Regions from separate parts of the Ureibacillus sp. FSL K6-0165 genome, predicted to be linked through region 2. Evidence: a T-box and tRNA genes for the amino acid it is inferred to sense, from the RefSeq annotation. Region 2 holds a T-box; the other holds one or more tRNA genes.

Region 1 (15,526 bases), 330 kb from region 2:
CAGTCCATTTTACATTCACCCGGTTTTACAATCCGCGGTGGTACAACAGAAATTCTCTACGGTATGTTGGCGAAAGGGGTTGTGGCGAAATGAGCGAAATGAAAGAGATGATTTTAGATGTTGCGGAACGCATGTTGGAAGATCGTGTTACAAAAGACGTAGTGGATGTGCTTGAAAAAGGTGATTGGTCAAAAGATACTTGGACATTATTTGTAGAAAACGGTATGGTCTCCGTTGCCCTTTCAGAAGAACATGGCGGTGCTGGAGGAGACTTAGAGGACCTTCTAAATCTTGTACGTTTAACAGGTAAATATGCTGCACCCATTCCTTTTGCAGAAACAACATTTGCCAACTTCATACTTGAAACCAGCAATCTGGCAGTAGTTGATAAAATTGCGACTTACTCCCTTCAAGATGGATTTATTTCTCAGAATAATCAAATTAATGGTGTATTGCACAACGTTCCTTGGGCAAGACATGCCAAATATCTAGTAGCCCTTGTACAAAGCAATCAAGGGGTGCATGTTGCACTAATCGATTTGGCTAATGCTACGATACAGCCAAGCACTAACTTGGCAAGCGAGCCACGGGATACAGTCATATTGAATAATGCGCAAGCACACTCTTCAGCCGTTTTATCGGATGAACAAATTTTCTATTTCAAAACAATCGAAACTGCATTTAAAATCGCTTTAATGACGGGGGCCATTGAAAAAATCAATGAGTTATCTGTCCAATATTCAAAAGAACGGGAACAATTTGGACGCCCAATTCACCGCTTCCAGTTGGTGCAATACCAAATCGCACAATTAGCTGGGGAAACCGCCATTGCAATTGCTGCATTCAATAACGTTTGTGCCGCTATTCAATCACAAAAATTATTGCATGAAGTTGCATTTGCGCGCATCCGTTTTGAAGACGCAATTTCAACAGTTGCTTCCGTTTCCCATCAATTGCATGCTGCAATTGGTACGACACATGAACATGCATTACACCAATACACTCGACGTTTATGGGCTTGGCGGGATGAAGGAACAAATGCGGATTTTTGGAGTGAACATATTGCCGACTATTTATTGAATCGTGATGCTGAATTGTGGGCTTATCTCACAAAAACAGCTCAAACAGTTGTAAAAAAATAATATTTCTCAATTGAGTAAATTTAAGAAAAGCCGTGCTTTCGGGACGTTTTACTGCACTTTCCTCCAGTGTTTCACTGGAAAGATATCAGTAAACATCCCGTATCACCTTCCCCTTTCACCTTTTGAAATTTTTTGACTCAGATATTTTTTTAATAACGAAACTTAGCAGAAAGATAGAACAAGAATTTTAAAGGAGAGATTTTTTATGGCTGATTTAATTTTTGAAGTAGAAAATCATATTGCTACGATTACATTAAATCGTCCTGAAAGCTATAACGCTTTTAGCGAAGAAATGATTGCCAATTGGATAAAAGCACTGGAAACAGTAAGAGATGATGATTCGATACGAGTGGTCATTGTAAAAGGAAACGGAAAAGCGTTTTGTGCTGGGGGCGATGTGAAAGCCATGCAAGCCGGAGAAGGTTTTTTCAAAAGCAAGGAGGACATCTCTTCCACCGGATTGGCACGTAAAAATTCACTATGGAAGAAAATTCAACGAATTCCTTTGCTTTTGGAAGAAATCGATAAACCTGTGATTGCACAAATACACGGCTTTGCAATGGGAGCTGGACTGGATATGGCATTAATGTGTGACATTCGAATTGCTGCAGTCTCAACAAAGTTATCGGAAAGCTATATAAACGTTGCCATTGTGCCAGGAGATGGTGGTGCATATTATTTACCGAAACTTGTTGGCATCGACAAAGCATTGGATATGTTTTGGACCGCAAGGATTTTTACAGCTGAGGAAGCAAAAGAATTGGGATTCGTAACCTTTGTTGTAGATGATAATGAACTTGAACAATTTACCCGCTCGTATGCAGAAAAGCTTGCAAATGGACCGCAAACAGCCATTCGTTTTATTAAACGGGCAGTTTATCAAAGCCAAAAAATGGATTTACGCTCAGCGCTTGACTACATTTCATCTCAAATGGCCATTGTGACAGAACTTGATGACTTTAAAGAAGGCGTAGATGCAGTAGTCAATAAGCGTAAACCTTTTTATAAATAAGACAACTATTCGGGTGCAATATAGATGTAGTAATGAAAAAAGAAGCCGAATGATATATAACTTCATCAAGTATAGGGAAACATGCAGTACGTAAATTCTCTGGAAAGTAAATTTAGAGAGGAGAATTGAATATGCAACAGCCTCTACAAAATATAAAAGTCATAGATTTATCCCGAGTTTATGCTGCACCAGCAGGCTCTATGATTTTAGGCGATTTAGGTGCAGAAGTCATCCGCATCGAGCATCCAAAAGGCATGGACAGCATGCGTGATTGGGGTCCATTCATAAATGGACAAAGCACCTACTACCTTTGTGCCAACCGCAATAAACTCTCCATCACGCTTGATTTAAAAACGGATGAAGGGAAAGAACAATTAAAAAACTTAATTAAAGATGCAGATGTTTTATTAGAAAACTTCAAAACTGGCGATATGCAGCGGATGGGGCTTCATTACGAAGAACTAAAAAAAATCAATCCCCGCCTCATCCATTGTGCAGTAACAGGATTCGGCCAAACTGGTCCTCTCGCACATATGCCTGGATTCGATCCAGTCATTCAAGCAATGAGCGGTTTAATGGACGTTACAGGGCAACCGGATGGCGAGCCGACAAAAGTCGGGGTGCCTATTGCCGATATTTTAACTTCTCTATATGTTGTCATTGGCGTATTATCAGCATTGCGCATGCGTGACATGACTGGAGAAGGACAATTTATCGATCTTTCCCTGCTTGATGTGCAAATTAGCAGCCTTGCAAATGTTGCAAGTGCCTATATTAATGCCGGCTTCATTTCTAAACGTTTAGGCAACCTTCATAATAATGTCGCTCCATATCAAGTTTTCAATTGTGCAGATGGTCCATTGATGATTTGTGCAGGTACAAATGACCAGTTCCGTAAACTATGTAAAATGCTTGGCCACGAAGAATGGGTGGAAGATGAACGTTTCTTAACGAATTCCCTGCGCAAAAAACATGAATCGATTCTTAGCCAAATGATATCTGAAATTACGCTTACTAAAACACGGGATGAATGGATTCTCTTATTACATCAATATAAAATCCCTTGTGGAAAAGTGCATACCATTGCTGAAGCTCTTGAGCAGCCTCAAGTAAAAGCTCGCAACTTAATTGGAGAACTCGAACATCCTCAATATGGCAAAGTCAAATTCATTAAAAATCCATTGCAATTTTCGGGCTTAAATATCCAATATAAACTTGCACCTCCATTGCTTGGCGAACATTCCGATAAGTATTTGGAACAACCAATAAATTTTAAACAGTCATAAAACACTTTCGTTAATATGAAACAACTTAAATATTCTTATATAATAATGGAATAGCAAAAGAACTCATTTTGCATTTTCTCTTTAATGAAGTAGGTTTCCCGGACAAGTGTTAAACTAAAAAACTGCGTGAAGTAGGTGTAAGAATTGGATAAAGTAACATATGAAAAAAACTATACAATTACATCGCTGCACAAAGCCATTCGAGTATTAAAAGCATTCTCAAATGATGAACCGAGTCTTTCCTTAACAGAACTCAGCAAAAAAACTGGAATAACCATCTCCAGTTTGCAACGCATTGTTTCTACCTTCGTTGTTGAAGGATTTTTGCATAAAAATGAGCAAACAAAGCGTTATCAACTCGGCCACTCATTATTATATTTAGGAAACTTAGTGAAACAAGAGTCGAGCTTAATTCTTGTAGCAGAACCCATTTTAAAACGTTTAAACGAAGAAACAAAAGAAAGTCTTTCACTTAATATCATCGATGGTTATGAACGAAGATGCATTTTAAATTTTGATTCATCATATCCACTTTCAACAAAAATGCTAGTAGGTGACACTTCCCCACTTTACGCAGGAGCATCATCAAAAACGCTGCTTGCATTTATGCCTAATTATAAGGATTATGTAAATAATGTTCAATTAGATAAGATTACTGAACATACCGTAAAAACAAAGGAACAGCTCCTGAAACAATTGGAACAAATTCGTGAGCAAGGCTATTGCATCAGCAACGGTGAAAGAGTTCGCGGAGCATGGTCCATATCTGTTCCCATTTTAAATGCAGCACAGGAATCCATTGCATCAATCAGCATAGTCATTCCAGTAATTCGATATACGGATTACAATGAAACAGAACTCATACAAAAAATGCAACAAGCCGCAAAAGAAATTGAAAATCAATTGTATTAGGTGCCAGGCACTTTTTGTACCTAGCACCTATTCATTCAACAAGAACCGTACATTTTCCTCATGGCACTTCTTTAAACTTCTTTTGTAACGATATGAATCAACTAAATGTTCATGTTCTGCATTGGACTGAATCACTTGTTTAAGATTATTAATATATTTAAGGCTATCCTGTTTTCTTATTAGAATTTCTTCTGTGCTGCGAGCAACATGGCCATGCCCTGTAATTAAGAATTTAATTCGGTGAACCGATAAAATCGCTTCCGTTTTTTCTAATGTTTTCATATAGTCGGTTGAACTTGAATAAATAAATGGGAATTCTATATCGGATAAATAATCGCCTGCAATCCAAATCCCGAGAGGCTCAACAATTGCAAAGATGCCATCATCCGTATGTCCCTTCGCTTCATAAAAAGTGAGCGTGGTATTGCCGATTTTCAGTTGCTCGCCGTCTTTCTTCACAACAATATCCACATTGGGATAAACTACCGGAGTTTTTCGATCGATATAATACTCATCATCAAACGCCTTTACTTGTTCCAGAATCTCATTTGGATTTTTCAACTGAAAGGCTTCGCTAGCAATAACAATTGCTTCTGGAAATGCTCCAGCCCCCACGATGTGGTCCTAATCGGAATGAGTGATAATCAAATAAACAGGTCGGTTTCCTTTCATGCTTACTACATGCTCACGAATTTCATCCACTTCAGAAGGAAGCAGACATGGATCGACGACAATCACACAATCTTCAGTTTGAATAACAGTGGACGTAGTTTTATAAAGTTGGCTTTCGAATACGGTGAGGTGTTTGTCTTGATATTGAATCATATTGATCTCCTCTTTGTATTAATTTGTCACTATCGTAAATCCTCAATATTACCAATTTGAATCTCTTTCAATGATTGCTCTAAACAATATTCTAAGTCATTACGAGTACGTAATAAACGTTGAAAAGTACGCCCTTAGCTATCTTAAAAAGGAACCGTATTTACTTTTCACGTTACTCTATATACTGTTTTGTTTAATGGTGGTTAGTTTTTTAATCAAGAATTTGTCGGGAGATTTTGATATGTTGTTTTTTGATTAACTCATTTCATTTTTGTCTTTTATAACAAGCTTGCTTAACTTATTGATTTCTTGTAATTCTGTAAAGATAAAAATTTTATTCCATTCTTTGATAATTATTATGGGAATTTGAATTTTAGAAAGTAAAAAGAGGCTGGGACATAACTAGCTTCAAAACGAGAAAAAGGCGAATTTGAGCTCACTCAAATTCGCCTTTTTTGCTTTTTTTACTACTATCTTTTGTTAACTCATACCTGTGCTGTGTATTTTCGTAAATTCACGGCCATTAATGCGATACCTATTTCGTTTTCAACCTTCGATTTTCCACGTACAGAAAATCGAGTGAAACGCAAATTAGCCTTCAAGAATCCAAAAACTGGTTCTACGTCAATTTTGCGTTGACGATAAATTGAACTCGTTTTCTCTTCTGAAAGCTTCGCTCTTACATATTCTTTTTGTTTTTTCCACTTCTCATTCACCATGAGTTTTCGATTGTTGCCTTCTTTTGCTTTCGTGCAAGATGAACGAAGGGGGCATCCCGAACAATCTTCACACTCATAGATTTTAAACTCTCGTTTGAAACCTGTTTTATCTGTACGTACTGATACATATTTGAATACGAGGCGTTGCTGATTCGGGCAAGTGTATGTATCACTTTCCTTGTCATACTGCCAATTGTCTGGATTAAATTTGTTTTGTTTATACTTTTTCTTTTGCTCTTTCAAGTACATGTTATACGTAATCAGTGCTTCTCGTCTTCGTTTCGAAAGTATCTCATCATAGTTTTGTTCACTACCATAACCTGCATCTGCGACAATATGCTTCGGTAAATTAAAAAAATGTTTCTCAATCTCATCCAAAAAAGGAATTAGAGTACGCGAGTCTGTGGGATTAGAATAAATTCCATAGGCTAGTGCGTATTGACCTTCTGTTGCGATTTGTACATTATATCCCGCCTTCAGTTGGCCATTTTTCATATAATCATCTTTCATTCGCATGAACGTCGCATCAGAATCTGTTTTGGAATAACTATTCCGTTCACCAAAGATTTCAAAGTCTTTTTGGTACTTCTGTTTACGTATGATAAAGTCAATTAACTGTTTATATGCTTTCTTCGGATATTTTCGCTTGCTTCTTAATGCTTTTCGTTCTGAGGCATCTGACGATGCTTCAATTTTTTGGTCATATTCTGTAATCACATCATCTACTTTTTGAACCATTTGAGCGAGTTCTTCTATTAATAGTTCATCCTCGCTTTCACGTTCAATTTCAGGTATGATTTCTTTTTCTAACAGTTCGCTGTATAGCTGATTCGACTTTTCAATTAAACTGTGATGGTATTTTTCAATCGATTTTTTCCATACAAATGTAAACTTATTCGCATTCGCTTCAATCTTTGTACCATCAATAAAAATGGCTTCCTGATCAATCAATTTTTCTTGTACGAGTTGGCAACGGAATTGGACAAAACACTGACGGATTAACTCTTTTACTTCAGGTTGAACACGGAAACGGTTAATTGTACGATAGCTGGGTTCATATCCTTGGGCTAACCACATCATGCGAATACTGTCTTTTAATAGTGCTTCAATTTTACGACCTGAAAAGACAGATTGAGAATAAGCACACAAAATAATTTTTAACATCATGCGTGGATGATAAGCAGGACAACCTGTATTTCGAAGAAATGGCTCAAAGGCTTCATGTGGAATACTTTCTACTAAATGATGAATGTGGAAGGCAATATCATTTTCTTGTAATTTTACTTCTAAATCTAAAGGCAAAACTAGTTGATTCATGTTATAATATTTAAACATAAGGACACTTCCTTTGGCTAAAATTTTTGGGGTCAGATACTTAAATTTTAGCAGAAAGTGTCCTTTTATGATGCAATAAAATTAAGCCGCCGACATTTTACTTGTGTAAAATGCCAGCGGCTATTTTTAGTTAGAGGTGGGTTTTGTCCCAACCTCAATTTTTTAATATTTCAATGAAATAATTTAGTTTGTCTATTGAAGTGATATTTTCATTACATTTCTGACTATCTTTACAAATATAATTTCCTCTATTCGTATACGATTCTTTTCCACTTTTTACATTCGCCATAAACAAACCAATTTCTTCATACCTGTTACATAAAGAACATATCCCTTTGTTTGTTACCTTAAATGTTCCTTCAATACCCATTAATTTGCCTTTATATTCTACAATAAGAAACTTTCTTCCTAACCCAATATCGTTCCAACCAAAATATGAAATTTGCTTAAGATCTAATTCCTCAAGGGAAGGAACTCTTAATTTTTTAATTTTAGGAAAGAGTTTTCTTATAGTTTTATCTGTTAAATTCGTAAACGGAATAACAAATTGTTTTAATACCTCAAGAAAATGCTTAGCTTGAGCTTCCTCTTCTATTTCAATAATATAATTAAAGTATTCTATTTGTTCATTACTTAACTCAGGAAACAAGTTTAGAATCTTATCTAGGGAATTCAATTTTAAAGCATTAAGCGTTTCCTTATCTTTAATAGACGAATATGCTGAAATAATATTCTTTAGTTCGTATTTAATAAAATTATATTGGTCATTTCTAATAAAAGGTTCAAATTTTGTTACATTATAATTTTCCATTCCTGACAGCTCCTTAATTAATTTAATAAAGAAATTAACGTTATATGCAAAGCTGTTTCAGAAATGGGATAGACCATAGGCGATTTAATTACAATCCACCCATGCAAAGTATCGCCATTTCAACAACAGACTTCGCATGGGAAGTTCCAATTTCTGGCTGATAATTTATTTTATCTGCCATTAAATATCACCTCCAAACAATAATTGTATTATACAATATTTCGATGCTTCTATCAAATAAGAAGAAATAGAGAAATATCCACCACTTGAGATGTAAGATTTCTTTCTTTTATATATTGTGTAAAAAGTAGGATTGAAGGAGTAAATATAAAGTTGTAAGAGATAAAAATCTACTTTTAAATGCGTTTTGACATTTAATTTTTAACACCTACTTTCTTAGAATCACGATGAATGATGATCAAAAAATCCTTATCGGAGTGACCCAATAAGGATTTTTCTAATTTACAATCACCGTATTTTTAACCATCCAAGATTGTCAAAACCAATAGATGTCATACACTTATACCACTTCATCAAAATATAAAACTGTTTTCATTGAATCTCCTAATTTTCGAAGCTTCCACGTATCTTCTAAATAGATTTCAGCTAGTTTTTCATATTTTTCACCGTACTGGCTTCCCCATTCAACAGCTACTATGCTTTCATACATCCATGCCAATTTCTGTGTGATGCCTTTCGCTTCAAATGTTTGCAGTGCATCATCTAAAGCAACAAACGTTTCTAATTCTTCCGCTAATTCTTCTAGTTTTTCCATAACAATTTGTTTTAAGTTGGATTCTTTCACTTTCTTCAAACGATTGTTTATTTCTTCTATAAATAACTCATGTGCGTTATATTTCTTAAATAATCGTATTACTTCTAGGGCTAATATATTTGCCGTTCCTTCCCAAACAGTTAACACTTGAGCATCACGTAATAATCTTGGCGTGACAAAATCTTCAATATAACCATTTCCGCCATGAAGTTCAATCGCTTCTTGGGCGAAACGAACAGCTTGTTCAGCAGTTTCTTTCTTCATTATTGCAATGTTCAATCGATTTAAAATAGTATCTCGCTCAGTTCCTTTACCGTTCGTTACCAAATCATATAATTGAATCAAGTCAAAGGTCGTTGCTACTTCAACATGAAGTTTTGCAGCCATTTTTGATAAAGAATCTTGAATCATTGGATAATTTATTAATCTTTGACCAAAAGCTTCGCGATTTGATAGATAATATTTTGATTCTAGAAACGCTCTTCTCATGATTCCGACAGAAGCGACCGCATTACAAATTCTTGATAAATTTAATGCCTCAAGCATATAATAGATCCCTTTTTTCGGATCCCCGACCACATAAGCTATGGATCCGTCAAATTCTACTTCACCTGAAGGCACAGCGCGCACTCCCAATTTATCTTTCAACCTACGGATGCGCAGATTATTGATTGAACCGTCTTCATTCCTCCAAGGAACAGCAAATAAAGTTAGACCTTTTGTACCTTTTGGAGCACCTGGCATGCGAGCCAATACCATTGCCACTCCACACATCCCCGCATTGGATGCAAAATATTTCTCTCCATATAATCGATAATGAGTACCGTCAAATCTTGCTTCAACCATATTTGCTCCAACATCTGATCCACCTTGTCGCTCCGTTAAAAAAGTTGCCCCTTCAAATAACTCTACTTCCCCAGTTGAACAAACGTGTGGTAAAAATTTTGCCTTCAACTCTTCATCTGCATAATGGTCTAACAAATAAGCAGTCGCTAATGTCAACGTCACAGGACAATAAAATCCTGGCTCCGCATGGGATAAAAGATACCCTTGGGCAAAACTATAAACATAGTTCCCTTTTCTTCCGAGTTGTGGAATCTCTTTATGCACGTAACCTACAATTCCTGTATTGTAAGTTTGTTCAACTGTTTTTCTATATCCTTCATTGACCCAAATTTCAGATACTTCTTCTCCATATTTATCGTAACGGATGAGACGAGGTTCTCCTTCTCGATCCGTATGTTTAGCACGCTTATCAATTTCACCGCATACAAGTGACCCAAAATCTGTTAGTTCTCGCATTGCATAATCATAGAAGTCTTTATCAAGCATTTGCTTTAGTATTTTTTGTAGAGTTTCATCACTTGTAAAAAAGTTTGTCTCCTTCTCAGTAACCAAGTTTTGTAATACTTTCATTCCGTAATCGCCTGCACTTTCAATTGTTGTTTCAAGATTTTTCCTGAGGCATTTCGAGGGAGAGCTTCTACTTGTTCATAAATACGTGGGACTTTGTATTTCGCCAAATGACTAGATAAATACGCCTTTAATTCTTCGATATCAATTGATTTTTTCGCCGCAAACACAGCTTTCACCGTTTCTCCCCATTCTGGGTGTGGCACACCGATGACAGCCACTTCATGAATTCCCTCAAATTGTAAAATTCGATCTTCAATTTCTTTTGGATAAATATTAACGCCACCTGAAATAATCACATCTTTTTTCCGGTCAACAATCCAAATATAGCCATCTTCATCTACACGTGCTAAATCGCCAGATCTTAACCATTCACCGATAAAGGCTTGTTTTGTTGCTTCTTCATCGCGATAGTAGCCGACCATATTTCCTTCTCCAAACAATACGATTTCTCCAATTTCACCAGCAAGGACGTCTTCTCCCATGTCATTCACTATCCGAATTTCTGTTCCAAATGCTGCTCGCTTCCCAATACTACCTGCTTTTTCTTTATGTTCATGGCCGAATAACAACGTTCCGCTTGGCCCCGCCTCTGTTAGACCATATACGCAAGTTAAGTTGTCTGTTCTAAATGCTTTTTGTAAATAACGCACCTCTTTTTCAGATAATGGTGCACCACCATAAACCCACCATTTCATTGATGATAAGTCTGCCGTTTGTAATCTCGGATGAGAAGCTGTAACTAAATAGGCAACAGGTGCTCCAAAAAAGTGAGTTGTTTTTTCTTTTTCGATTGTGTCGATGAATAAATCTGGCGTGAAAGTTGGAGTGAGTACATTTGTTGCTCCAACAAGTACTGCTGACATTAGGAATAAATGTAGTGGTGCTGAATGGGTTAGTGGCATCATTAACAACATACGACTTTCTGGTTTGACTTCCATTTCAATTGCAATCATGTGGGCAACCGCTAAAATGTTTCGATAGCTAAATAAAACTCCTTTAGGTTTTCCAGTTGTTCCTGATGTATAGAGGATAGTTGAATAATCATCTTCATTTAAAAGACATTGTATTGGGGTATTGGTAGCGTTTTCAATTAATTCGTCAAAATCATGCCAACCTTCTTTTTTGGTCCCTGATTTAATTTTTAGATTGATATTTTCTATGTTTTCAACTGCTGCAAAGATCGCTTCATGGGCAATAATGGCTTTTGCTTGAGCATGTTCCGCTACGTATTCTACTTCCGATAAAGTGAATCTTGCATTGACTGGAACAACAATTGCTCCAATTCGTTGGATAGCAAAATAACTAACGACAAATTCCAATACATTTGGCATAAAGATAATGACTTTATCTTCTTGTTTAATACCAAGATTGAGCAAAGCATGGCTAAAACGAGTAACGAGTTCGTCCAATTCTTTATAAGTCACCCGTCGGCCTTGACAAATCACCGCTTCGTTCATTGGATATTTACGGGCATTTCTTGCTAATAACATGGAACTATTCATTTTTAGCATTTTCCCCCTTTAATTTCGCTAATTTTTCGCTAAATGTCGCATGCAACTCCACTAACTCTCTTTTCAATTGGGTCAACTCTTGAATCTTTTCTTCAATTTCTTTGATTTTCTGTTCACCATACTCTACAGTTCTTTCTAGCTGCTGAATACCAGTACGGTCGCGATCAAAGAGCATAATCATCTCCTTTATTTCGTCAAGTGAAAAGCCATATCTTTTGCCCCTCATGATCAATTTTAATTTTGCAATTTCTTTTTTCGAAAAGGTGCGCAATTTTGAATGAGAACGGGTCGGCGAAAGCAATCCAATTTCTTCATAATATCTGAGTGTCCTAGGCGTAACATTGAATAGCTTTGCAACTTCTCGTATTGTTTTCATTCCACTCACCTCTTCGAATTTGTCTTATTATAACATTGACGTTAACGTAAACTTCAATAAGATATATGAATTTTTTGAATATTTTATAATCTATTATAGCTACTAGATTGGCAACAATCGAGTTGAAAATTGATAGACTGTTTCTCCTTATCGGAATTGATTCGCCTTTCAACACGTTAAACTAAATAAATTGGCGGTAGCATATAGCCACCGCCACAAAATCGTAATCCATCCATTTTACTAAAAAAATCCTTCAAGAATTTATTGCTTGTACATTTTGATGTTTCTCGGTATGTAATGGCACCGTTTAGATATGTCCTTTTTTGCAACCATTCACGTTAAATCGCACCTAAAGTATTTTAATTCCTGCAATTTCCCTAAATAAAAACCACTCTATTTTCAAAGTGGTTAAAACACCATATGTTTTGAACGAAAAAAACCCTTCAGCATTATTACTGAAGGGTTTGATGATATAAGGTTTCCTTGAATCCTAATGCCGATGGTGGGAGTCGAACCCACACTCCTTTTGGGAACACGATTTTGAGTCGCACACGCCTTCCGTAAACCGCCACAATTGGCAAAAAAACCTTATTCTACCTGCAACTTACCTTCTAAAATTGATTGTAAATCAAAAACCTATGCACACGATTCAATTACTTTATGAACTCATTCTATACCAAGCTATATAATAAAATCAATATCTAATTTCAGAAAATAATAATCACCTCTCCCCTACTTACAAAAAAGTAAGTTACAATGTAACACTGTTCACAGGGTAAAACATAAGGGGAAAGGCTTTTTTATGTTTTGAAGGGGTAGGGGCAATATAAACAAATTATTTTAAAAAAGTTTAATAGAATTTGCTGAAAAAACTGCTAAAAATATTCTATTAGTGGACATATATAGTGAAGGAAGATATAGGGAGGGTTAAAATATGAATGACTTGCCAGAATTACTTACACCAAAACAAGTCGCTGATTTTCTTATGTTAGATGTAACAACAGTTTATAAGTATTTGAAACGTGGACTAATCGAACATTTTCGAGTAGGGCAAAAGAAAATTATGATTCCACGCCAAGCGGTCTATAATTTTATCAATCTAAACAACGGAGGTAATGAAAATGAATAATCAAAAAGTATTTTCTATGCTAAGAAATAAATTTAATGCACACTATGGCTATACAGAGGCTATAACTAATACAAATACAGATGAAATTGATTATCCTTCAAACAGTTAAGGAAATAAAATCATTGGAAACTGAAATTGCAAAAGCTGAACAATATTTAGCAGATAAAAAAGCAGAGTTAAAGACTAAAATTATTAGTGAAGGTGAACAAGCACGAAAGAACGCTAAAGGCAGAGAACAGTTAAATATGGCTAATCGTGACCTATCTAACAGTATTATGAAATTAGATTTCATGCTTTCACAAAATGATGAATATGCTAACACACTATCTAAGCTAACTGAAATGAAAAAGAAACAAGGTCAACTACTATTACAAAAAAAGAGATTTGAAACAGAAAACGCTGATGTAATTAATCAGTTACGGAAGGAACGTATTCGCCAACAACTTGAAGAATTAGATATGGATTAAAGGGGATTGATACTATGGCAAAGTTTTATAGTGACAATCCTTTTTTATTTATCCGCCATGATAATATAGGTTACAAAACTCCTAATATCCATGAATATAATACTGGAATACAATTCAAAAATGGCGTATATGAAACAAATGACTTTAATACTATCAAAGCATTAAGAAACTATGTAAATATCTTTCTGAAAAAAGGTATTAGACCGCCAGTTTGGGAAGAAGGTCAACTTATTGACCAAGAACTAACAGAACCAATTGAGGTAAAGGGAAATAAGGTCATTCATAATATAACTGACTACAAAACAATCTTAAATAACATAGCAGATTCCATTAGGAAATAATGGGTCTGCTTTTGTTTCTTATATTGAATTGACTGAAAGGGGGAGGGGTGTAGTATGGCAAAGAAACAGATTACCTTTCAATCAAGTAGAGATGTACGATTGTATTTAGCCTCCCTATTGGTTAGGGTTGAGAAAGATGAAATTGACCGAAAAAAAGCGGAAACTCTTTCAAATCTGGCTTATAAAATTCAAATGTCTATTAGTGGTGAACTCAAAGAAAGAGAATTGGCACAAGCAGAAGAATTGGCAAGACAAATTGAAATGGGGCGTAAATAATGAGTAGAAGGCTCTCTAAACTCATACAACAGGCACAAGAGTTATTACAGTACCAGAAGGGTACAGAACTAACAGAAAAGCAAATGGAACTTTGTAATAAGTTAGGTGAGTTATGGTTACTTCAAAATCTTGTTATTTGTGGTGAGGAACATAATTTATCAGATGATGATATTTCAAGGTTAGATGAACTTGAACAAGAATTATTGCTACAAATGAATATGGAGGTGTAAAGATGTTTAGTTTTACTGCAATCAATAAGGCAGAGGCAATTATTAATAATCCAAATAAAACAACTCTTACAGATGATGAAAAAAGACTTTTGGCTGAGCATAGAACCCATTTGATAGAAAGAATAAACTTTTATAGGGGGATTCTAAAACAAAACTATGACAAGGTTATTGAATGTGAGGGTTTGAATGAAGAATCTTAAATAAAGTGGTCAGAGGCTTATCTATTGCCCTTCTGACCGCTATTTTTATTTATCTTGAATAAAACTATTATATTATTATTCAAATTCAAGGAGGGCAATTCTATGCGTCAATTCATTAAAAAAGATGAGGCTGATTTATGGTTAGAGGTCAACGATCCGTATTATCAGAATAAAGATAAATGGAAAACTAAAAAGGTTGAATATCCTTATCTCACTACAAGCCAAGTTACATATCGTAGGATTGCTGAAATTCCATTTAGTAATGTTTTAAATTGGCGGATACTTGTAAAGTCAAAATTAGATGATAACCTTTTTGAAATACCAGAGGGGAAATAAGCAACTTTCCCCTTTCTTTATTTCTTTTGATAAACGCCATTTTGTACCCTTGTCCAATTTCCACTTCTTTTAAGTGCATACCATATAGAGCCAGTTTTTGATTTTTTGTATGTATCGAACTGTTTCTTGTTATAAGGTGAAGATTCAAAAAGCTGAACTAATTCTTGTGTAGTGTAAACCTTCCCACTCTCCACTGTTTTTTCAAACTCAATTATAAATTTTAGTGTTTCTGCCACTACCGTCGCATAAATGGTGTCTGAATTTTCAGTTTTATTTTTTCTGGACTTTAGAGAAAAAACGAAAACACCTAAGCGAGGGTAGTAAACATCCATTTTTTTACTATAAACCTATGACTTGTGCAACAACGACTGGCAAACCTTTATGGGACGCCGTTTCCTTCGATTTTTCGTAACCAAATGTGAGCGGA
Region 2 (15,526 bases):
TTAGTTTAGCTCATCGACTTGCAAGAAGATTATCAGAAGTTCGGAAATCAAAAGAGATTCCGTATTTACGACCAGATGGTAAAACACAAGTAACTGTAGAATATGATGAAAATAATGTACCTCGTCGCATTGATACAATCGTCATTTCTACTCAGCATGATGAAGGAGTTACTCTTGATCAAATTAAAGTAGATATGATGGAAAAAGTTATTAAGGAAATTGTTCCAATAGAGTTGATTGATGACGATACTAAATACTTCATTAACCCAACTGGCCGCTTCGTAATTGGTGGACCAAAAGGAGATGCGGGTCTAACTGGACGCAAAATTATTGTGGATACTTATGGTGGATATGCTCGTCATGGTGGAGGAGCATTTTCTGGAAAAGACCCTACAAAAGTGGACCGTTCTGCTGCCTATGCTGCGCGTTATGTAGCAAAAAACATCGTAGCATCTGGTCTTGCTGATCGAGTAGAAGTTCAATTAGCTTATGCAATTGGTGTTGCACGTCCTGTATCCATTTCAATTGATACTTTTGGAACAGGTAAAGTAAGTGAGAGCAAATTAGTTGAGTGGGTCAAAGAACTATTTGATTTACGACCTGCGGGTATCATTAAAATGCTAGATTTGCGTCGTCCAATTTATAAACAAACTGCTGCATATGGTCATTTTGGTCGCACGGATATCGATTTGCCTTGGGAAAGAACAGATGTGGCCCAATTATTAAGAGAGAAGGCAGGATTATAATTATTTTATAAAAATGCAGGCAAATATGAACGCCTGCATTTTTATTTTTCAATGTAAATTTAATATTGTATAAATAATAATAACTTGAATTTTATTTCTTTAATGACTGATAATATTTTCCTTTTTCAACATATTCTTGAATAATGCGATCCATATCTTTACGATCTTCTTCTGTTACTTGACGGACGACTTTAGCAGGATTGCCCATAGCGACAGAATTTGGAGGGATTTTTTTACCAGGAGGTACTAAACTTCCAGCTGCAACGAGTGCTCCTTCTCCGATTTCAGCACCATCTAATATGATGGATCCCATGCCAATTAAAGCGCGTTTACGTACAATACAACTGTGTAAGGTAGCCTGATGACCAACGATGACTTCATCCTCTATGATTAGAGGGTTATTGGGACTTTGATGTAAACAACTTAAATCTTGGATGCTACAACGTTTTCCAATAATCGTTGGTGCAACATCTCCGCGAATCACAGTTCCAAACCAAATTGACGTATCTTCGCCAATTGTAACATCTCCAGTAATCGTTACATGGTCTGCTATAAATACAGAAGGATCGATATTAGGTTCTTTATCTTTATAAGGATAAATCATCGCAAAGCTCCTCATTTCTAAAGTATTATTATGTATATTATCCTAGCAAATAAGAAAATATTTGAAAATAGAACAAAACTAACTTGTAATGACAGAAGTATTAGTGGATTTAGGAGGAACGCTATGTGGAAGTGGGAAACTAAAGAGCAACCGAAAGCTGTTATAGTAATAATACATAGCGCTTTTGAAAACCACCGTTGGTATGCATGGTTAATAGAAAAATTGATGACGGAAGGTTATCATGTCGTGATGGGCGATTTACCAGGGCATGAAGAAGGGTCAAAATTTACGAGGGTTCATGATGAATTAATTGACGAATACTTACTTTTCATTAAACAGCTCATGAAAAGCGCTCTTCAATATCATTTACCAGTATTTATCATTGGACATGGCTTGGGCGGAACCCTTGCAATTCAATTTTTAAGGTCAACGAAGATGGAATGCGCTGGACTAGTATTAACTGCTCCGTGGTTACAGTTGCATAAACATTCCAATTTACTTACAAGTGCACTAGCAAGCATGAACATAGCACCAAGCAAAAAAGTGTCGATGGAGTTTGATAGACGATTATTTACTCGAAATTCTGATGGTTTTCTAGAGATGGAGGATGACGTACCATATCATTCCAATGTTACCGTTCGATGGTATCGAGACATTCAACAATTAATGAAAAATTTGATGACTCAGGATAAGACATTGTCATTGCCCATTTTGCTCATTACCCCTAATCAAGATAAAGTGGCGGATTCAGAAACGGCGAGAAAGTGGTTATTATTGCAAAAAACAAGTGAATTTCAATATAAAGACTGGCCCCATAGTTATCACAATATTTTTCATGATTATGAAAGGGAAGAAGTATTTCTATACATGAGAGATTTTATGAATAATGTTCTACGATCTATAGGATATATAGTTTAATTGAATTATATTGAAATTGGAGGAATGTTCGATATGGACATTCCTTTTTTAATATAAAATTAATAATTTTTTTAAAAAAATGATATCAAAAATATTGATTGTTTTCATAAGTTTTTGTAATATAAAAAATATTCATGATACATAAATTTAAAGGGGTGTGTGTATGTTAGAAAATTTCTTAAACTGGATTAGCGGCATCCTTTGGGGGCCAATCATGATTTATGGGATTTTAATCGTAGGACTTGTGTTCTCGATTATGACCCGATTTGCTCAAATTAGAAAAATTAAAGAAATGTTTGTTTTAATGTTTACTGGAGAGAAATCAGAAGCTGGTGTTTCTTCTTTCCAAGCATTAACGATAGCGCTTTCAGGACGCGTCGGTACCGGAAATATTATTGGTACGGCCAGCGCTATTGCATTCGGTGGTCCAGGTGCGGTATTCTGGATGTGGATTACAGCATTTATTGGAGCATCAACTGCATATGTAGAATCAACATTAGCGCAAATCTATAAAACTAAGAAACAAGGGGTTTATCGTGGTGGACCGGCGTATTATATGGAAAAGGGGACTGGAAAACGCTGGTTCGGGGTAGTGTTTGCGATTGCAGCCATTTTAGCGATGGCTATCTTGATGCCTGGAGTTCAATCAAATGCCATTTCCAGTGCAATGAACAACGCATTTAACATTTCACCTTGGATAACAGGTTTAATTACAATTGCTTTACTTGGTTTCGTTATTATTGGTGGAGTAAAACGAATTGCGAATGCAGCTCAAATTATCGTACCATTTATGGCGGTTGCATACCTATTAGTAGCAATTGTCGTGATTATCATGAATATTTCTGAAGTGCCTGCAGTATTCGGATTAATTATCCGCAGTGCATTTAGTGTAGATGCAACATTCGGTGGAATGATTGGTGCTGCCATTGCATGGGGGGTAAAACGCGCTGTTTATTCCAACGAAGCTGGACAAGGTACAGGACCACATGCTGCTGCAGCTGCGGAAGTATCCCATCCAGTTAAGCAAGGTCTAGTACAATCAGCATCTATTTATATTGATACGTTGCTTGTATGTTCCGCGACAGCGTTAATGATTTTATTCATGGGCACTTACAATACGAATGTGAATAATGCTGATGGAGAATTAATTGTTGAACATGTACCAGGGCATAACTATACAGAATTTACTCAGCTTGCTGTTACTGGAGCATTCCCTGGATTAGATAACTTCGGTTCTGCTTTTGTAGCCTTTGCGTTATTCTTCTTTGCATTCACAACATTAATGGCTTACTACTATATTGCAGAAACAAATGTTGCTTATTTATTCTCCGGTCGCACTGAAGGAACGATTACTTGGATATTAAAATTCGTAATACTAGCTTCTACTTTCTATGGTGCAATAAGAACATCAGATTTAGCTTGGCTACTAGGGGATATCGGACTTGGTTTAATGGTTTGGACAAATGTCATTGGAATTATTGTATTAGCGAAGCCTACTTTCGTTGCTTTGAAAGATTATGAGGAACAAAGAAAAGCTGGAAAAGATCCTGTATTTGATCCTATAAAACTAGGAATTAAAAATGCAGATTTCTGGGTAGAGCGTAATAAATCTCAAAATCAACAAGAAAATAAAGAAAAATAGAAATATAAAAACTGCCGACTTATTTTAAGTCTGGCAGTTTTTTCATTTTCTCCAAAGCAATGATAAACGGAGGGTCGTTTTTTTGATTAATGAATTCATAGCGAAGAACGTGAACATATTTTTGAGGAAGAGATTTTACAAATTCAATCACCGCATCTCTTTCCTCTTTCCCACCTTCGTGACCATGGTAAATCACTAAAACTATTATGCCACCAATCTTTAAAAGTGATAGTAATTGTTCAATTGCAGAAATAGTTGTTTCTCCTTTGGTGATAATGTCATGATTTCCACCAGGTAAGTAGCCTAAATTAAAGATAGCCCCCGCTACTTCTTCTTGGACATATTTAGTCAGTTGTTCGTGTCCATCTAAAATGACACGGGCTCTATGTTCTAATCCGTTTTCTTTTAATCGTTGAATTGTTACATCTACTGCTTGTTGTTGAATATCAAAGGCATAGACAAAACCTGTCTCTCCTACAAGATTAGCTAGAAATAATGTATCGTGGCCGTTTCCAGCGGTTGCATCAACGGCGATATCACCTTCATTAATTACAGATGATAATAAAGTTTTTGCGTAAGGTAAAACCCGTTCTAGCATTATTTGTTCACTTCCGCCTTATAATATTTTCCTTGCCAGGAGTTTCTACGTTCTAATTCAGCATCAATGCCGTTTAACACTTCCCATTTGTTCACGCTCCACATTGGTCCAATCATTAACTCTATCGGTCCATCACCGGTAATGCGATGGATGATCATGTTTGGCGGAAGAATTTCTAATTGGTCTGCTACAAGTTTGATATACTCTTCTCTTTCAAGGAATTGCAACATGCCTTTTTCATATTGTTTTACCATCGGTGTTCCTTTTAATAAATGCAAGAGATGAATTTTGATGCCTTGAACATCTAACTTAGCCACTTCACGTGCCGTTTCCATCATCATATCGTAATCTTCTAATGGTAAACCGTTAATGATGTGGGTACAAACACGTATATTATGTTTGCGAAGTTTCTCGACTCCTTCAACATATGTAGCATAATCATGAGCTCGATTGATTAAATTTGCTGTTCTTTCATGTATCGTTTGCAGTCCCATTTCAACCCATAAAAATGTTCTTTCATTTAATTCTGCCAAATATTCTACGACGTCATCTGGTAGACAATCGGGGCGAGTAGCGATGCTTAAACCCATTACCCCTTCACAATTTAGTGCAGCTTCAAATTTCTCTTTTAAAACAGGTAGAGGTGCGTGAGTATTTGTATATGCTTGGAAATAGGCCATTGTTTTACCGTCTTTCCATTTATTCTGCATTTTTGCTTTAATTTTTTCGAATTGGACCGGAATTGGGTCAACTCGATTACCGGCAAAATCCCCACTGCCGGCAGCGCTGCAGAAAGTGCAACCTCCATATGCCACTGTTCCGTCTCGATTCGGACAATCAAAGCCTGCATCTAATGCTACTTTATATACTTTATGGCCAAACTTATCACGCAAATATCGATTCCATGTATAATAACGTTTCCCATCGGAAGGGAATGGAAATTGTTGCTCTGTCAATTGTTTCACTCCTTACTGGTATTCACGAAAACATTTGCATTTTGTTGGGTTAGATGTTGATTCATGAGCGGAATACCATTACACATTATAACATTGAAGAGGAAGCGTTGTAATCTTATTAATATTGCTTATATGATTTATATTAAAATTTACAATATTGGTTATAATAGGTAATAATATATCAATCATGAAGAATAAAGGGGAGTTTAGGGTTGATATTTCAAATAATGGGGATAGGAAATGCTATTGGATTCATCATGTTCTTTTTTATTTATCTTCTAAGCATGATACTGGGTTTTTTCAAGCATTCCGCATTTTTTGCTCTAGCCACTATCGGATTTGGGGGAGCGGTTTATTACGTTGTTCGAATTGTTTCAAATATACTGAAGGAAATAAAGAAAAGAAATACAGAATAACTGGTGAAAAACTAGCCATATGAGGAAATTTAGTCTAAAATAATATACATTAAGATTTGTATTCATAGGGCTTGTATAATTTCTATATTTCCATTAAAATGAATTCATTGAAAATATGTACGACTAGGAGAAGGAATAGTAGATTTTGACGCTTTAACAGAGAGCTAGCGGTTGGTGGGAGCTAGTAAGCAGACAAATCGAACTCGCCTTTGAGTCTGTTTTAGTGAAAAGTAGTAGCTAAAACCGTTCACCGCGTTAAGGGTATGAGCTGAGTGCATGTGTCACTAATTTGGGTGGTACCGCGGGAGTAACATACTCTCGTCCCTTCTCTTTGGGTTGGGGCGAGTTTTTTTATTTTTTTAAAAATTCCGTTAATTCTACCACTTTTAGGATAATATACGGATAGGCAATTTATTGTTTCACGTATGTAGTAAAAAAGGTTGCAATAAATTAGGTCAAGGAGGAAGTACCCGTGAGTTACAATCATCGAGAAATTGAGAAGAAATGGCAGACGTATTGGGCGCAAAATAAAACCTTTAAAACATTAAACGATAATTCGAAACCTAAATTTTACGCATTGGACATGTTCCCTTATCCATCTGGATCAGGTTTGCATGTAGGTCACCCAGAAGGCTATACAGCGACAGATATATTATCTCGTTATAAACGCATGCAAGGTTATGATGTCCTTCATCCAATGGGATGGGATGCGTTTGGACTCCCTGCTGAGCAATATGCATTAGATACAGGTAACGATCCTGCCGAGTTCACTCAACAAAATATCGAGAACTTCAAACGTCAAATTCAAGAATTAGGATTTTCATATGACTGGGATCGGGAAATCAATACAACAGATCCAGAATATTATAAATGGACACAATGGATTTTTATTCAATTATATAAACATGGATTAGCATACATTGATGAGGTACCTGTAAACTGGTGTCCAGCTCTTGGTACTGTGCTTGCCAATGAAGAAGTTATTGATGGTAAATCAGAACGCGGAGGGCATCCGGTAATACGTAAACCAATGAAACAGTGGATGCTAAAAATTACAGCATACGCTGACCGCTTATTGGAAGATTTAGATGAGTTGGATTGGCCTGAAAGCATTAAAGAAATGCAACGAAATTGGATTGGCCGTTCAGAAGGTGCTGAAGTTACATTTACTGTACAAGGTACTGACAAACAATTCCGTGTGTTCACAACACGTCCTGACACATTGTTCGGAGCGACATATTGTGTTCTTGCACCGGAACATGATTTAGTAAAAGAAATTACGACTCCTGAACAAAAAGAACAAGTGGATGCTTATATTGAACAAGTACAATCTAAATCTGATTTAGAACGTACAGATTTAGCAAAAGAAAAAACAGGTGTATTTACTGGTGCATATGCCATTAACCCTGTTAACGGAAAAGCTATTCCAATTTGGATTGCGGACTATGTGCTTTCTTCATATGGAACAGGTGCTATTATGGCAGTACCTGCACACGACGAGAGAGACTATGAATTTGCGAAAAAGTTCAATTTACCAATCATTCCTGTTTTAGAAGGCGGAAATATAGAAGAAGAAGCGTTTACTGGAGATGGACCACATATCAACTCCGATTTCCTAAATGGTTTAGGAAAAGAAGATGCAATTAAGAAAGCCATCGAGTGGTTGGAAGAAAAAGGCGTAGGAGAAAGAAAAGTATCTTATCGTCTGCGTGATTGGTTATTTAGCCGTCAACGTTATTGGGGCGAGCCAATTCCGATTATCCATTGGGAAGATGGCACAATGACAACAGTACCTGAGGAAGAGTTACCTCTCCGCTTGCCTAAAACAAACGATATTCGCCCAAGTGGTACAGGAGAATCTCCACTAGCAAATATTGAAGATTGGGTAAATGTAGTAGATCCGAAAACAGGTAAGAAAGGTCGTCGTGAAACTAATACAATGCCTCAATGGGCAGGTTCCAGCTGGTATTTCTTGCGCTATATCGACCCAAATAACAAAGAAAAACTTGCAGATGAAGAGCTTTTAAAACGCTGGTTGCCAGTAGATATTTACATTGGTGGTGCGGAACATGCTGTTCTTCACTTGCTATACGCTCGCTTCTGGCATAAATTCTTATACGATATTGGCGTTGTTCCAACGAAAGAACCTTTCCAAAAATTATTCAACCAAGGAATGATTTTAGGAGAAAATAATGAAAAAATGTCTAAATCAAGAGGTAACGTTGTAAACCCTGACGACATTGTGCGAAGCCATGGTGCAGACACGTTGAGACTTTATGAAATGTTCATGGGTCCTCTAGATGCTTCTGTTGCATGGTCTACGAAGGGGCTAGATGGAGCAAGACGTTTCTTAGATCGAATTTGGAGACTATTTGTAAACGAAGATGGGACACTTTCTAATAAAATTCAAGAGTCCGATGATAAAACGTTGGAAAAAGTTTATCATCAAACAGTAAAGAAAGTGTCTGAAGACTACGATCACTTACATTTCAATACAGCAATTTCTCAACTAATGGTGTTCATCAATGAATGTTATAAAGTAGAAGTAGTACCAAAAGAGTATGCAGAAGGCTTTGTAAAAATGCTTTCTCCAATTGCACCACATATTGGTGAAGAACTTTGGTCAATTTTAGGCCATGAGGATACAATTACATATGAACCTTGGCCAACTTATGATGAATCAAAACTCGTTGATGATGAAGTAGAAATTGTAGTTCAAGTTAACGGGAAAGTCCGCTCAAAAGTGAAAGTAGCGAAAGATGCATCAAAAGAACAATTAGAAGAAATTGCAAAAGAAGACGAAAAAGTGAAAGAACTTGTTGAAGGAAAAGAAATTGTTAAAGTGATTACCATTCCAGGAAAACTTGTCAATATTGTTGTGAAATAAAAAGCATTTGTTGAAAACAATGGCTCAAAAGTAAGAAACCTTTTGAGTCATTGTTATTTTTTATGTAAATAATTCTTACTAAATTTATAGAATTATAAAAAATTCTATTGACTTATTAAGTTTGTGACCTTATTATTTATACCAAATTACTATGGATTAAAGTGCTGACTAGAAAACTAGAGGCCGTAATATTCTCCGGATGAACATAAAGACACGAGTACTTGTGTTCAAGGGGATATTATGGTCTTTTTGTTAATGCATGTTTTTATATTGGTTCTAATTGGTTTGGCTGTTTTGAAAAAACTGATTCATTATGCTTAATTTAGAAAAAAGTATTGAAATGGTATAGGGTATTTCGTAATATATAAAAAACATAAATCTTAGTTGTTTTATAAGAATTCAAGGTTTTTAGTATTCATGATTATCATTGTATATTTCAGGAAAAACGTGAGGGAACAAAATGGGAAAAGTATATATTGTAGGGGCTGGTCCTGGCAGTGTCGATTTAATAACGGTAAAAGGTTTGAGATGTATTCAACAAGCAGATGTTATTTTGTACGACCGTCTTGTATCAAAAGAGTTGCTTACTTATGCGAAACCAAACGCTGAACTAATCTTTGTCGGAAAGTTACCAAAATTACATAATGTCATACAAGAAAGAATAAACCAATTGCTTGTACACCATGCAAAAAGAGGGAAAATTGTTACAAGGTTGAAAGGTGGAGACCCTTTCGTATTTGGGCGTGGGGCAGAAGAAGCAGAGGTCTTGAGGGAAGCGGGCATTCCGTTTGAAATTGTGCCAGGCATTACCTCTGGTATTGCTGCACCTGCATATGCTGGAATTCCTGTAACTCATAGAGATTTTGGTTCGACCTTTGCAATTATTACTGGTCATATGAGAGAGGGAAAAGACGAAGGAATTGATTGGAAAGGTTTATCAGAATCAGTCGATACGTTAGCAATTTATATGGGTATTGGTAATTTGCCATACATTACAGAGCAATTGTTGAAATATAAGCGAAATCCAACTATTCCTGTAGCTTTAATTGAATGGGGAACTACGAGCCATCAAAGAGTTGTTACGGGTACGTTAGAAACGATTGTAAGCATCGCTAGTGAAGAGAAAATAAAAAATCCTTCAATGATTATAGTAGGAGAAGTTGTGAAAATGCGTGAAAAGATTGCGTGGTTTGAAGAATGTCAGTCGACTTTACGTGAAACTGTGTAAACAGGAGGGATGAAATTGCAAGCATTGTTGTATGTTGCTCATGGTAGCCGAGTAAAAGAGGGTGTAAAAGAAGCGATTCAGTTTATTGAAACAGTAAAATCCTATATCGATGTTGGCATTCAAGAATATTGTTTTTTAGAACTGGCAGAACCATCGATTTTAAAAGGAATAGAGCAATGTGTTTCGAAAGGAGCAACATGCATTACAGTAATCCCACTATTATTGCTTTCTGCAAATCATGCAAAAATCGATATTCCATCTGAAATCGAACAAGCAAAAAGACGATATCCTTTTGTTACCTTTACGATTGGAAAGCCTCTCGGCGTTCATGAAAAGCTTATTCATAGTTTACACAGCCGAGTAATGGAACAAAGTCCAGTAGACCCAAAGGAAACGGAGATTTTGTTGATTGGGAGGGGAAGCAGTGATCCAAGTGTACAGAAGGAACTAGGAGAAATTGCAAAACTCCTTCAACAAACATACGAATATGCAAAAGTTGATATTTGCTTTTTGTATGGTAACGGACCATCCTTCGACGAAAAATTAATGAAATTAAATGAAAGCAAAAATCGGGTATTCATAATTCCTTATTTATTATTTACAGGGTTATTAAAATTAGGCATTGAGAAAAGGGTAGCGAAACAAGGATTTTTGAAAGAACAAGTGGTGTTGTGTGAATGTTTAGGTTATGACGACAATGTGCGTCAAGTTTTCATTGAGAGAATTGAAGAATCACTATATTCATTTGTAGGGAGTGATTGAAATGGATAAAAAACAACAAAATTTTGAGAAGGCAATGGAAAGTATTAAAAAAATGATTAGCACAATGAATTACGGTTCAATCACTTTAATTGTTCAAGATAATTTTATTATTCAAATCGAAAAAAACGAAAAGATTCGATTGAAGTAAGAAAAGAATTTATTTTATCGAGGTGTGCAGAGTGTTAGAAGTCATCAATAGTCCATTTAATGAAAAACAAGTAAAGCAGTTAAATGAAGTGTTAGCAACGTTAACTCCCCAACAAAAAATTTGGTTAACTGGATATTTAACTGCAAGTGCGAACATTGGCGTTATAGAAGCTCCTAGAGAAATGACTCAACAAGCCGTTGCATCTTCCCCAATTCAAAAACATGTGACAATCCTTTATGCCAGTCAGACTGGAAACGCACAAAAACTTGCAGAAAAGTTTGGCGACCAGCTTCAACAGATAGGTTTAGAAGTTTCGGTTTCATCAATGAGTGATTATAAAACGAATGCATTGAAAAAAGCTCAATATTTACTGATTGTAGCAAGTACCCACGGCGAAGGAGAGCCACCAGATAACGCGATTGCTTTCCACAGCTTTTTACATGGAAAACGAGCGCCAAAATTAGATCATGTACAATACGCTGTACTTGCATTAGGCGACTCTAGCTATGAATATTTCTGTCAAACTGGTAAAGATTTTGATATTCAGCTAGAAAAACTAGGGGCAAAACGCCTAGTGGATCGGGTTGATTGTGATGTTGATTATGCAGAACAAGCAGAAAAGTGGTTTGGAGAAGTAAAGGAGAAATTGCATAGTGAATTTACACAATTTACTCCTTCTGAACAAGAAGCAGCAGCGACTGTATTACAAGAAGAGACGGAATATTCTCGCAAAAATCCTTTTGTTGCAGAAATCATTGAAAAGATTAATTTAAACGGGCAAGGTTCCAATAAAGAAACAATCCATCTGGAACTTTCTCTTGAAAATTCAGGAATTGCTTTTGAACCAGGGGATTGTTTAGCTATCATCCCGATTAACAATCAAACACTTGTGAACTCTTTAATTTCTGCATTAGGATTTGAGGCAAGCACAAAAGTCGATGTGGATGGAACATCTGTTACACTTGAAGAAGCGTTATTAAAGACATTTGAAATAACACTTTTAACAAAGCCGTTGATGAATAAAATCGCAGAGTATACGGAAAATAAAGATTTCCATGCATTAATCGAAAATCAGGAAACTTTAAAACAATTTATGAATGGTCGAGATTTATTAGATGTTGTGGAACAATTTGGACCATTTAATTGGGATGCCCAAGGTTTCATCAACTGTTTGCGTAAAATTCCTGCCCGACAATATTCCATTTCAAGCAGCTTATTAGCATATCCTGAAGAAGCCCATGTCACAATCGGTGTTGTTCGTTATGAAGTAGATGGTAGAGAAAGACTAGGTGTTTGCTCGACATATGTTGCCGATCAATTAGAAGTGGGAGATCAAGTACAAGTATATGTTCAGAAAAATCCAAACTTTAAACTTGTAGATGATGATACACCTATCATTATGATTGGTCCAGGAACAGGTGTAGCTCCTTTTCGCGCATTTGTTCAAGAGCGAGAAGAGCGCGGTGCTAGTGGAGAAAACTGGTTGTTCTTTGGAGATCAACATTTCGTAACAGATTTCCTATATCAAAGGGAATGGTTAAACTGGCTTAAATCTGGAGTGTTGACGAAACTTGATGTTGCTTTTTCTCGAGATCAAGAGGAAAAAGTATATGTACAACATAAAATGCTTAAGCATGCAAAAGAATTGTATGCATGGTTAGAAAAAGGGGCAGCTGTTTACGTCTGCGGTGATAAAAACATGGCAAAAGATGTGCAAGAGACGTTGCTCCGAATTATTCAACAGGAAGGCAACAAGTCGGAAGAAGATGCAATGGAATATTTAGAAGAATTGCGTAAGCAAAAACGTTATCAGCGGGATGTTTACTAAGGAGGAAGCAAACGTGACAAAAAAAATTGTGTTACCACCCCAAGAGGGAAAACCTAGTGATGTAGAGGAGATTAAGCAAGCAAGTAACTATTTGCGTGGAACATTGGCTGAATCTTTTCAAGATGAAGTTACATCCGGTATTCCTGATTGGGATAATCGATTATTAAAATTCCATGGAAGTTATTTGCAAGATGACAGGGATCAAAGGGTAGAAAGGGAACGTAAAAAATTAGAGCCGGCATACCAATTTATGGTGCGTTTGCGTATGCCAGCTGGAGTTGCAAAACCAAATCAATGGATAAAATTAGATGAACTGGCTGATAAATATGGAAACGGTTCAATCAAAATTACAACACGACAAACAATCCAATTCCATGGAATTTTAAAATGGAATATGAAAAAACATTTACAAGAGTTAAATAGTATTTTGCTTGATACAATTGCTGCATGTGGAGACGTAAATCGCAACGTCATGTGTAATGCAAATCCTTATCAATCTAAACTGCATCAAGAAGTATCTGATTACGCAGCAAAAATCAGCCAACATTTATTGCCTCGAACAAACGCTTATTATGAAATCTGGTTAGATCATGAAAAAGTTGTAGATACGCATGAGGAACAAGAACCTATTTACGGTGCTCTTTATTTACCACGTAAATTTAAAATTGGTATCGCTGTTCCACCTGCTAATGATGTAGATGTCTTTTCTCAAGATATCGGCTTAATTGCGATTGTTGAAAATGATGAATTGGTTGGTTTCAATGTGGCAATCGGTGGAGGAATGGGAATGACTCATGGGGATACAAACACTTATCCTCAGTTAGCGAGAATTATAGGATATGTTTCGAAAGATAAAATCGTTGATGTTTGTGAAAAAATTATGACTGTACAGCGAGACTACGGTAATCGTTCAGTACGTAAATATGCTCGCTTCAAATACACCATCGATCGACTTGGTTTAGAAAATGTGAAGAAAGAAATCGAAAAACGATTAGGATATGAATTTGAAGAAGCTCGTGACTTCCGTTTTGAACACACGGGCGATCGTTATGGTTGGGTTAAAGGGGAAGATGGTAAATATCATTTCACATTATTTATTCAAAATGGCCGTGTCCGCGATTTTGAAAATTATCCATTAAAAACCGCATTACGAGAAATTGCTGAAATTCATAAAGGTGAGTTTCGCTTTACAGGAAATCAAAATTTAGTCATTGCCAATGTAAGCCCAAGATCGAAAAAAAACATTGATAAAATCATTGAAAAATATCAATTAACGGAAAGTGACAATTACTCAGCTCTACGCAGAAATTCGATCGCTTGTGTTGCATTGCCAACTTGCGGATTGGCGATGGCTGAGTCTGAGCGGTATTTACCTACCCTTATTCAAAAAATTGAACCAATTTTAAAAGAATACGGCTTATTTGATCAAGATATTGTGATTCGGATGTCTGGCTGTCCGAATGGTTGTTCTAGAGCAGCTATGGCTGAAATTGGATTCATCGGAAAAGGTCCTGGAAAATACAATTTACATTTAGGAGGAAGTTTCCAAGGTACTCGACTTGCTAAATTGTATAAAGAAAATATAGGAGAAGAAGAAATATTAGCTACTTTAAGGCCGATTTTTGAACATTATGCAAATGAGCGGCTTGAAGGAGAGTATTTCGGAGATTTCGTCATCCGTGCTGGATATGTAGATGCAGTTACGGATGGAAGAGAATTCCATAAAGAGAAAACAAACGCATAAACATATTTTTCATTTCATTCTTCTGCCATGTCGAAAAGGGAATTAAGTAAAAAATTCTCTCCTGTTCGATAAGACATGGCAGAAGCAATGAAATTTATTTTCCTGCATTCATTCCTGCAATACGTCCTGTTACAAGAGCACTTGTAATATTATAGCCTCCCGTATAACCATGAATATCTAAAATTTCACCACAAAAATATAATCCCTTCTTTTTCTTCGAGGCCATCGTTTTAGGATCAATTTCCTTAATGGACACACCACCACCAGTAACAAATGCTTTTTCTAAAGGCAGCGTACCATGGACATCCATTGTAAACGATACAAGCTCATGAGCTAATTTTCGTATATGTTCTTGTGAAATTTCTGCGCAAGATTTTGAAGCATCGATATTTGCTCTTTCAAGTAAAAATAATAGCCATCTCTCAGGAGCTAACGGTTTTAATAAATTTTTTATCGATTTTTTCGGTTCCTTTTTTAGAAGTTGATTTAAGTATTGGAAACAAGTTTCTTCATTATAGTTGGTTAAGATTTGTATACGAATTTGAACAGGTGCACCACTATTTTTCTTTAATTCTTTCACAACAAATTGGCTACACCGCAATATGGCTGGTCCACTTATCCCAAAGTGAGTAAAGAGCATGTCCATTTGATGAGTAATAATGGGTTTTCCTTTTTTATTTAATACGGAAACCGCTACATCTCTTAATGATAAACCTTGCAAGTCCCGAGATTGAATAAAAGGCTCCTTCGATATAATCGGCACCTCTGTCGGGAATAATTCTGTAACTGTATGACCTGCTCGTTCTGCCCAAGGATATCCATCTCCAGTCGAACCAGTTTGAGGAACCGCTTTGCCGCCAACTGCCACGATTACTGTTTTTGAACGAATTTCAGAACCATCTTGTAGACGAACCCCTAAAACTTTTTCATCATCCATTAATATTTTGCTGACAGAAGTTTGTAAACGTATTTCTACGTTCAAGCGTTTTAATTCACGCGTCAAGGCATCAACCACATCTTGTGCTCGGTTGGAGACAGGAAACATGCGC

What was found. The T-box of region 2 lies ahead of leuS (leucine--tRNA ligase). A T-box ahead of a tRNA ligase gene usually reads a tRNA of that ligase, here a tRNA-Leu.
Region 1: it has a tRNA-Leu gene. The T-box ahead of leuS (leucine--tRNA ligase) is inferred to sense a tRNA for this amino acid. The anticodon was not compared.

Annotation. Positions count from the first base shown of each region.
Region 1 covers NZ_JBBOQS010000001.1:1,281,195-1,296,720, reverse strand. Annotated here, with positions in the region: gene NST00_RS06460 (acyl-CoA dehydrogenase family protein) at 1-93, shown strand, start outside; gene NST00_RS06455 (acyl-CoA dehydrogenase family protein) at 90-1,142, shown strand; gene NST00_RS06450 (enoyl-CoA hydratase/isomerase family protein) at 1,348-2,154, shown strand; gene NST00_RS06445 (CaiB/BaiF CoA transferase family protein) at 2,286-3,440, shown strand; gene NST00_RS06440 (IclR family transcriptional regulator) at 3,585-4,352, shown strand; gene NST00_RS06435 (MBL fold metallo-hydrolase) at 4,380-4,967, opposite strand; gene NST00_RS06430 (hypothetical protein) at 4,977-5,177, opposite strand; gene NST00_RS06425 (IS1182 family transposase) at 5,663-7,231, opposite strand; gene NST00_RS06420 (FusB/FusC family EF-G-binding protein) at 7,386-8,042, opposite strand; gene NST00_RS06415 (acyl-CoA dehydrogenase family protein) at 8,563-10,233, opposite strand; gene NST00_RS06410 (class I adenylate-forming enzyme family protein) at 10,230-11,735, opposite strand; gene NST00_RS06405 (MerR family transcriptional regulator) at 11,728-12,120, opposite strand; tRNA gene NST00_RS06400 (tRNA-Leu) at 12,615-12,699, opposite strand; gene NST00_RS06395 (helix-turn-helix domain-containing protein) at 13,055-13,249, shown strand; gene NST00_RS06390 (hypothetical protein) at 13,372-13,716, shown strand; gene NST00_RS06385 (hypothetical protein) at 13,731-14,057, shown strand; gene NST00_RS06380 (hypothetical protein) at 14,112-14,333, shown strand; gene NST00_RS06375 (hypothetical protein) at 14,333-14,563, shown strand; gene NST00_RS06370 (hypothetical protein) at 14,566-14,763, shown strand; gene NST00_RS06365 (hypothetical protein) at 14,866-15,099, shown strand; gene NST00_RS06360 (hypothetical protein) at 15,117-15,431, opposite strand; gene NST00_RS06355 (IS4 family transposase) at 15,479-15,526, opposite strand, start outside.
Region 2 covers NZ_JBBOQS010000001.1:1,608,338-1,623,863, forward strand. Annotated here, with positions in the region: gene metK (methionine adenosyltransferase) at 1-746, shown strand, start outside; gene NST00_RS08110 (gamma carbonic anhydrase) at 838-1,350, opposite strand; gene NST00_RS08115 (alpha/beta hydrolase) at 1,474-2,268, shown strand; gene NST00_RS08120 (alanine/glycine:cation symporter family protein) at 2,432-3,910, shown strand; gene NST00_RS08125 (class I SAM-dependent methyltransferase) at 3,930-4,511, opposite strand; gene NST00_RS08130 (TIGR01212 family radical SAM protein) at 4,508-5,464, opposite strand; T-box leader at 5,997-6,209, shown strand; gene leuS (leucine--tRNA ligase) at 6,353-8,767, shown strand; gene cobA (uroporphyrinogen-III C-methyltransferase) at 9,228-9,995, shown strand; gene NST00_RS08145 (sirohydrochlorin chelatase) at 10,005-10,757, shown strand; gene NST00_RS08150 (DUF2292 domain-containing protein) at 10,792-10,905, shown strand; gene NST00_RS08155 (assimilatory sulfite reductase (NADPH) flavoprotein subunit) at 10,937-12,733, shown strand; gene cysI (assimilatory sulfite reductase (NADPH) hemoprotein subunit) at 12,723-14,477, shown strand; gene NST00_RS08165 (BaiN/RdsA family NAD(P)/FAD-dependent oxidoreductase) at 14,572-15,526, opposite strand, start outside.